2 regions of the Microbacterium wangruii genome follow, and region 1 is predicted to be linked to the other one. Evidence: predicted binding sites of a transcription regulator. Region 1 holds the regulator's gene; the other holds the start of a gene.
The links. The regulator LexA, encoded in region 1, represses DNA repair genes until DNA is damaged. The targets are predictions, from matches to a motif close to TCGAACANNTGTTCGA.

Region 1 (4,259 bases):
ACGGCTTCCTGCGCGACGAGATCCGCCGGGTGATCGAGCTGCAGGAGCGCCTGGGGCTGGACGTGCTGGTGCACGGCGAGGCGGAGCGCAACGACATGGTGCAGTACTTCGCCGAGAACCTCGACGGCTTCGCCGTCACCCGCAACGGCTGGGTGCAGTCCTACGGATCGCGGGCCACCCGCCCGTCGATCCTGTGGGGAGACGTCTCTCGGCCGGCCCCCATCACCGTGGGGTGGTCGGCCTACGCCCAGAGCCTCACCGCGGCTCCGGTGAAGGGGATGCTGACGGGGCCGGTGACCATTCTGGCGTGGTCGTTCGTGCGCGACGATCAGCCGCTGGGCGAGACCGCGGACCAGGTGGCGCTCGCCCTCCGCGATGAGATCGCCGACCTCGAGGCGGCCGGCATCCGCATCATCCAGGTGGACGAGCCCGCCCTGCGCGAGCTGCTGCCGCTGAAGAGCGCCGACCAGCCGCACTACCTGGAGTGGTCGGTCGGTGCGTTCCGTCTCGCCACCGCGGGCGCCGTCCCCGCCACCCAGGTGCACACGCACCTGTGCTATTCGGAGTTCGCCGTCGTCATCGATGCGATCGCTGCGCTGGACGCCGATGTCACCTCCATCGAAGCGGCCCGCAGCCGTGGCGAGGTGATCGGCGACATCCGCTCCTCGGGCTTCGCGCGCGGCGTCGGGCCAGGCGTGTACGACATCCACTCGCCCCGGGTGCCGTCCGTCGACGAGATCGCGGGCCTCCTGTGGCGCGCCGTCACCGAGCTGCCGATCGGCCAGGTGTGGGTCAACCCCGACTGCGGACTGAAGACCCGCGGCTATGCCGAGACGGTCGCGTCGCTGGAGAACCTCGTCTCAGCCGCGCGCGTGGTGCGCGAGGAGGTGGCGGTGCGGGCCTGACCTCCCGGCGGGGACGCACGAGGGGATGCCGCGGCAGTGCGGCATCCCCTCGTCATGTCACGCGGCGTACGCGCGGTCGCGGCTATACCGCGCGCAGCACCGCCACCACCTTGCCCAGCACGACCGACTCGTCGCCCAGGATCGGCTCGAACGCGCTGTTGCGCGGCAGCAGCCACGTGTGACCGTCGCGCTGGCGGAACGTCTTGACCGTCGCCTCGCCGTCGAGCATCGCCGCGACGATGTCGCCGTTGTCGGCTGTGGGCTGCGAGCGGACGACCACCCAGTCGCCGTCGCAGATCGCGGCATCGATCATCGATTCGCCGCTGACCTTCAGCATGAACAGGTCACCCTTGCCCACCAGCTGGCGCGGCAGCGGGAAGATCTCCTCCACCTGCTGGTCGGCGGTGATCGGCACGCCCGCGGCGATGCGGCCGACGAGCGGCACGAGCGCGGCGTCGCCGACGCTGGGCGCGGCATCGGCAGGATTCTCGGCGGCAGAGCCGGGCAGGTCGATCAGCACCTCCATGGCGCGCGTCTTGCCGGGGTCGCGCCGGAGGTATCCGCTCAGCTCGAGCTGATTGAGCTGGTGGGTCACGCTCGACAGCGATTTGAGTCCCACCGCGTCGCCGATCTCCCTCATGCTCGGCGGGTAGCCATGCCGTGCGATCGAGCGCTGGATGACCTCGAGGATCGCCAGCTGCTTCTCGCTGAGGCTCTTGCGCCGCCGCGTCTGCGGCTTGTCCCGCTCGCGGCCGGCCGGTGTCGCGTCGGTCATCGAGCCTTCTCCCGTCTCGCCGCGCGAGGCAGCGTCTTCGAATGTCGGAGGTCCGTGATGGGGTGCTCCTATCGAAACCGTATCCGGTGCCGGATGCCGCGGCGCAGAGGTCCACGCGTGTCGCGTGCGATTCGATATCCGACCGGTCCCGTGCTTGACACCCTAGAACATCGAAGATAACTTCGGAAAAGAACTTCGCATCCGGCCTTCCTGGCCGAAGGTCGGATGCGAAGATCGCCACAGAGGAGGACTCCATGACCACCATCCAGCTCGCCGGACCGACGTCGTCCGCCACGCGGCTGCGGCTCACCGCCCGCGGTCGCCGGGTGTTCACCGGTCTCGCCGCCCTCCCCATCGTCATCGCCGTCGGCGCCGCCGCCCTCAGTGGGGGAGGTGCACTCGCCAGCGGGGACCGCTCCGCTCCGGCCGGCTCGTTCCAGATGGTCACCGTCGCTGCGGGCGAATCGCTGTGGTCGATCGCCGAAGAGGTCGCGCCCCAGGCCGACCCGCGCGACGTCATCCACGAGATCGTGCGGCTGAACGCCCTCGAGTCCTCCGTGGTCGCCGCCGGTCAGCGACTGTCCATCCCCTGGGAGTACACCGCCGCGCCGTGAGGCCGGGTGCGAGGGCGATACGTTCCGACCTGGGGCCGAGCCCACTGATGGCCGGGCTGGCTAGCATGGGAGGGGTGATCCCGAGTCTCAACGACCTCCCCCTCCGCGACGATCTGCGCGGCCAGACGCCGTACGGCGCTCCGCAGGCGGCACTCCCCGTCGCTCTGAACGTCAACGAGAACACGCATCCGGTTCCCGACGAGGTCGCGGGCGACATCCTCGACGCCGTCGCTCGTGCGCTGCGCGACGTGAACCGTTACCCCGACCGCGAGTTCACGGCGCTGCGCGAGGCCTTCGCCGAGTACCTCGGCCACGGCCTGTCCCGCGACCAGATCTGGGCGGCGAACGGCTCGAACGAGGTGCTGCAGCATGTGCTGCAGGCGTTCGCCGGTCCCGGCCGCACCGCGTTCTCCTTCGCGCCGACCTACTCGATGTACCCGCTGTTGACGCGGGGGACGGGAGCCACCTGGGTCGCCGGTCACCGCGCGCACGACTTCACCCTCGCTCCCGACGACGCGGCATCGCAGGTCGCGGAGGCGGCGCCCGACGTGGTCTTCCTCTGCGCGCCGAACAACCCCACCGGAACGCCGCTGTCACTCGACGTGGTCGAGGCGGTCTACGAGGCCACAGCCGGTGTCGTGATCGTCGATGAGGCGTACGTCGAGTTCGCCCCACGCGACGCGCGGTCGGCGGTGACGCTGATGCCGGGGCGCGAGCGGCTCGTGGTGTCCCGCACCATGAGCAAGGCCTTCGCCTTCGCCGGAGCGCGGGTGGGATACCTCGCAGCCGATCCCGCGCTGATCGACGCCCTGCGGCTGGTGCGGCTGCCGTACCACCTCAGCGCACTCACTCAGGCGGCCGCCACCGCCGCGCTGCGGCACGCGCCGGTCATGCTGGGCATGGTCGACGAGATCGTCTCCCAGCGCGACCGCATCTCGGCGACCCTGGAGGCGCTGGGATACGAGCCCCACGAGTCGTGGACGAACTTCGTGCTGTTCGGCGGCGTCGCCGACCCCGCCGCCACGTGGCAGGCGCTCTACGACAGGGGAGTGCTCATCCGCGACGTCGGCATCCCGCACCACCTCCGGGTGACGGCGGGGACCGAGCAGGAGACGACCGCGTTCCTCGACGCGCTGGCGTCGATAGACTCGGGGTCATGACCCGTCCCGAGGCGCGCACCGCGTCTGTGCGCCGCGCCACCAGCGAATCGTCCGTCGAGCTCGACCTCGACCTCGACGGCACCGGTCGCAGCCACATCGACACGAGCGTGCCCTTCTTCGACCACCTGCTGACCGCCTTCGCGAAGCACTCGCTGACCGACCTCACGGTGCGGGCCTCCGGCGACACCGACATCGACGCGCACCACACCGTCGAGGACGTCGCGATCGTGCTCGGCCAGGCGATCCGCGAAGCACTGGGCGACAAGAGCGGGATCTCCCGCTACGGCGACGCGCTGGTGCCTCTGGACGAGGCGTTGGCTCAGGCCGTCGTCGACATCAGCGGCCGGCCCTACCTCGTGCACACGGGGGAGCCCGCCGGCTACGAGTTCCACCTGATCGGCGGCCACTTCACGGGCTCGCTCGTGCGTCACACGTTCGAGGCGATCACCTTCCACGCCGGAATGACCGTGCACGTCAGGGTGCTGGGAGGTCGCGATCCGCATCACATCGCCGAGGCGGAGTACAAGGCGTTCGCGCGAGCGTTCCGCCAGGCCAAGGCCCTCGACCCGCTCGTGCAGGGCATCCCCAGCACGAAGGGCGCTCTGTGAGCGAGGCCGCCCGGCCTCTCGTTGCGGTGCTCGACTACGGATCGGGCAACGTCCACTCCGCGGTGAAGGCGCTCGTCGCCGCCGGGGCCGATGCACGGCTCACGGCTGACCGCGGACTCATCCGCGACGCCGACGGGCTCGTCGTCCCGGGGGTGGGTGCCTTCCGCGCCGTGATGGACGCGCTGCGTGCCAGCCGT
Region 2 (4,259 bases), 1.4 Mb from region 1:
AACGGTCAGGTAACGCACCGGAAGCGTCCAGAAACCTCCCCAAGAGTGGGCCACCTGATCCGCCCGAACGGATTCGACGCGCCGGCATTCGGTGCGCCCTCGACTACGGAACCGGTCCTGACTCTTGCTTTCTGACACCACCACGAACCCCACCCGCCGCAGCACGCGTCACACCGAACGCCGTCTGCGCCGCCGCCCGCTGCTGGCCGTCGCGACGCTCGCGGTCGGGATCGTGGCGGCAGCGTGCTCCACCGCGAGCACCCCCGCCGCCTCGCTCGCGTGGGCTGCACAGCCGCCCGTCTTCGAGCTGGCGTCGTCCACGACGCCCCTGCACGCCGAGGCCGCCGCGCAGGTGAAGACGGCCGACGACCCCGCCTCGGAGGCCGACCAGGCGCTCGCCGCGGCGCAGGCCGCTGTCGCCGCGGCCACGGCCGTCGCCGCCGACATCGCCGCGTCGGGCCTCGACATCGGCGCGCCCGACACCACCGTCGACACCGCAGGGCTCTCGACGGCTGTGCAGCAGCTCGAGAGGGCACAGGCACTTCCCTTCGCGGACCTGGATGAGACGACCGACGAGGTCGCCGCCGAGACCGGCACGGTGAACGAGGCGACCGCCGGCCTGCGCGGCCGACTGGATGCCGCCGTCGCCGCCGAAGCCGAGCGCGTTGCTGCCGAGCAGGCCCGACTCGAGGCGGAGGCCGCTGCGGCCGCCGCTGCCGCGGAGGCAGAGGCGGCCGAGGCCGCTGCGCGCCCGAGCAGCTCCGGCGGCTCGTCCGCTCCCGCGAGCCCGAGCCCCGTCTATGCCTCCGGCGGCGCCGTGGGCGGCACAAGCCCGGCCGATGCCCAGGCCACCGCGCACTCGATGCTCGCCGGGTACGGCTGGGGCGACGACCAGTTCGGATGCCTCGTGTCGCTGTGGAACAAGGAATCGGGCTGGAACTACCAGGCGTACAACGCCGGCAGCGGTGCCTTCGGCATTCCGCAGGCGCTCCCCGGCAGCAAGATGGCCAGCGCCGGCGCCGACTGGCAGACCAACCCCGCGACGCAGATCGCGTGGGGCCTGGGATACATCTCCGGGCGCTACGGATCTCCGTGCGGCGCTTGGGGCCACTCGCAGTCCGTCGGCTGGTACTGAGCTTCGACGAAAGGCGCCGGTGCGCGGGTTCAGCCCGCCACCGGCGCCTTCGTCTTGCGTCACCTGCCCGCTCGACGGGGAGCCCAGCGGAAGATCCGGCGGGGCGGCTCCGTGGTGATGCTCCCTGACACCGCTCACCCGCACGTAGGCTGGCGCCGCCGGTCCGCGTCGAGCCCATCGAAGAAGCCATGAATCCCGAGCCCATCACGTCCGGGTCGGTGAAGAGGGTCCCGCAGCGCACCCGTCCGCTCTGGCTCTTTCCGCTCACCGGGGCGACGGCCGCGCTGGTCGGGCTCCTCCCCTGGCTCCTCACCGGAGCGCGGATGCCGACGCAGAACCTGTGGGCGTTCACGCCCGGCGTCCCGCCGATCATCCTGTTGCCGTTCAGTCAATACGCCGTGGGGCTGATCCTCTCCGTGATCGTCGTGGGTGCTGCCCTCGCCGGCATCGGCGGCCGCGCGCTCGGCGCCCGCTCGAGACGGCGGGCAACCGGCTTTCTGCTTGCGGGTGTGGGCCTCGTCCAGCTGGGTGCCGTCGCGCAGACCGCCGCCACGGTGGCCGCAACGCTGCAGGAGCGCACAGAATCGGCGATCTATGTGACGGGGCTGACCCTCGGCAGCGTGCTCACGATCGCCATCGGCCTGGCAGCGACCACACTCATCGCGACCGCGCCGCAGGCCGGCGCGCTGATCGGTCTCGCGGTGGGCTCGGCCGCCGCGGGCGGGTGGCTGTCTGCGATCATCGTGCCCTTCGGCTCCTTTCCCCCGGAGTTCCCCGCTGCCCTGTGGCTTGTGCAGTGGGTGCCCGCCGTGCTGGTGGGCGCGGCGATCACGTGGACGGGAGTGTCGACGGCGGGAAGGGTCATCGCGGCCATCGCCGCCATCGTCATCGTGTGGGTGACCCCGGCCGTCGTCACCGGCCTGACCAATGCAGTCGGCTCACGCGTGCTGGCGGAAAGCCCCGCCGACATGCTCGACTACGGGCTCGGGGTCTTCCGCATGGCGCTGTTCGAGCCGGCACTGGCGATGCGACCGATCCTGACGGCGATCGTCGTGGCGGCGATCGGACTGGGGCTCCGTGCGCTCCTGCGCCGCCCCCGTGAGATTCGCGCCTGACTCCCCCCGAGCGGCCGCACCGCTGGCTGGGCGCCCCGCTCGTCGTTGCACGTTATCCACAGGCACTGCTGTTACTCGAACAAATGTCCTAGGGTTGCGCGACAATGGATGCATGCCGAGAACCAGGTACCTCCCCGCCGACGAAGCCGCTGCGCGTGCTGTCGACCGGCTCGGCGAGGTGCTTCCCGACCTCGTCGGGGTGCGGCAGCAGATGGCACGCCTGCAGGCGCACGAGGCCCGGCTGCTCGCCGCGAGCGGTGCCATCGTCGACGACTGGGTGATGGATGCCGGCTTGCAGCACCGCTCCGAAGCCGAGATGCCGCACCGCATCGCGGCATCCGAGATCGCCGCCGCCTGGCGGGTCAGCGACCGCACCGTGCAGCGCCAGATGGCTGATGCCGCCACCCTCGTCAACGACTACCCGGCCACCCTCGCGTCGCTCGAGGCGGGCCGCATCTCCAGCGCCCACGTGCGGGTCATCGTCGGCAACGGCGCGATCATCGCGCGTCCTGAACTGCGTGCCAAGTACGAAGCCGCCATCCTGCCCTACGCCGAATCCGAAGCGGCCACGCGGGTGGCGCCGATCGCGCGGCTGCGCGCCCAGTGGTTCGCCGAGACCACCTTCGACGAGCGCCACCGGCAGGCACGGCTGCGGCGCAGCGTCTCCCTCACCGACCTCGACGACGGCATGGCCGAACTCGTCGCCATCCTCCCCGCCGCACTCGCCCACGGCGCGTACGACCGTATCTCGCAGATCGCCCGCATCGCCCAGACCGCACGCAGCGCCTCGGACGATGACGACGCGCTCCTCCCGGTCGACGACGTCCCGTCGGATGCCACCCCCGACACCCGCACCCTGAATGAGCTGCGGGCCGACGCCTTGAGCGATCTGCTGCTCACCGGCATGCCCTCCTCGGTATCGATCCCGGGCGGACGTGAGGCGATCCGCGCGAACATCCAGGTCACGGTGCCGGTACTCACGCTCATCGGCGATCATGTCGCCGACCCATTCGAGCCGACCACCCTCGTCGGGCACGGGCCGATCGACGCTGTGACAGCGCGCACCCTGGCGGCCGGGGCACCCGGATGGGACCGCATCCTCACCCACCCGGTCTCGGGCGCCGTTCTCGCCGTCGACCGCTACCGTCCCTCCGAAGAGATGCGCCGGCATCTGCGCACGCGCGATCAGCACTGCCGGTTCCCCGCCTGCCGGATACCGGCGCGTCTGTGCGACATCGATCACACCATCGATCACGCGCACGGCGGACCGACCGCGATCGCGAATCTCGCCCACTTCTGCAGACGACATCACAGCGGCAAGCACCACTCTCCCTGGCGCGTCCAGCAAGACGCCGGTGGCGTGCTGAGGTGGACCTCCCCGACCGGTCGGGTGTACATCGACCGCCCGGTCAGCGAGGTCGCCTTCGCCACCGAACCCGAGTTCGATCCGGCGCCTTTCTGAGGCGAACCGCCCGACCGAACCGCCCGACCGAACCGCCCGACCGAACCGCCCGACCGAACCGCCCGACCGCCTGTCAATCCCACTGCGCAGTGTCCGCACCCCGGAGTAGACCATCGCCATGAGCAGAACACGCACCTGGCTGGACGGCTACATCACCGCCTGGCAGACCGAGAACCCCGACGACGTCCGCGCCATCTTCGCCGACGATGCCGAATACTGGTTCCGGCCCGACGACCCCGATCCCGCGCGGGGGATCGACGCGATCCTCGCTGCATGGCCGGAATCCGAGGGCGCCGACCCGCAGCACGATCTCGACGTACTGATCGAGAACGATGATCTCGGCATCATCCGCGGCACGATCGACTACCCGGGCGACACCAACTGGGTGAACCTCTGGGAGGTGCACTTCGCTCCCGATGGTCGCGCGAAGAAGTTCGTCGAGTGGTGCCGGGAGCGTGCCGAGCCGGGTACCACCTGAGCCGGCCGCTCCACCGTTCCCCGCGGCTCCGCCGTTCCACCGCCCCGCGGCGCCTCAGGCGGGACCGCG

Region 2: the regulator LexA is predicted to act here: its motif matches at 2,326-2,341, upstream of QNO26_RS03720 (HNH endonuclease signature motif containing protein).

Annotation. Positions count from the first base shown of each region.
Region 1 is NZ_CP126742.1:2,184,575-2,188,833, reverse strand. It holds gene metE (5-methyltetrahydropteroyltriglutamate--homocysteine S-methyltransferase) at 1-905, shown strand, start outside; gene lexA (transcriptional repressor LexA) at 988-1,680, opposite strand; gene QNO26_RS10410 (LysM peptidoglycan-binding domain-containing protein) at 1,935-2,294, shown strand; gene QNO26_RS10405 (histidinol-phosphate transaminase) at 2,360-3,454, shown strand; gene hisB (imidazoleglycerol-phosphate dehydratase HisB) at 3,451-4,062, shown strand; gene hisH (imidazole glycerol phosphate synthase subunit HisH) at 4,059-4,259, shown strand, end outside.
Region 2 is NZ_CP126742.1:795,541-799,799, reverse strand. It holds gene QNO26_RS03730 (aggregation-promoting factor C-terminal-like domain-containing protein) at 125-1,135, shown strand; gene QNO26_RS03725 (hypothetical protein) at 1,324-2,250, shown strand; gene QNO26_RS03720 (HNH endonuclease signature motif containing protein) at 2,363-3,712, shown strand; gene QNO26_RS03715 (nuclear transport factor 2 family protein) at 3,831-4,190, shown strand; gene QNO26_RS03710 (ABC1 kinase family protein) at 4,245-4,259, opposite strand, start outside.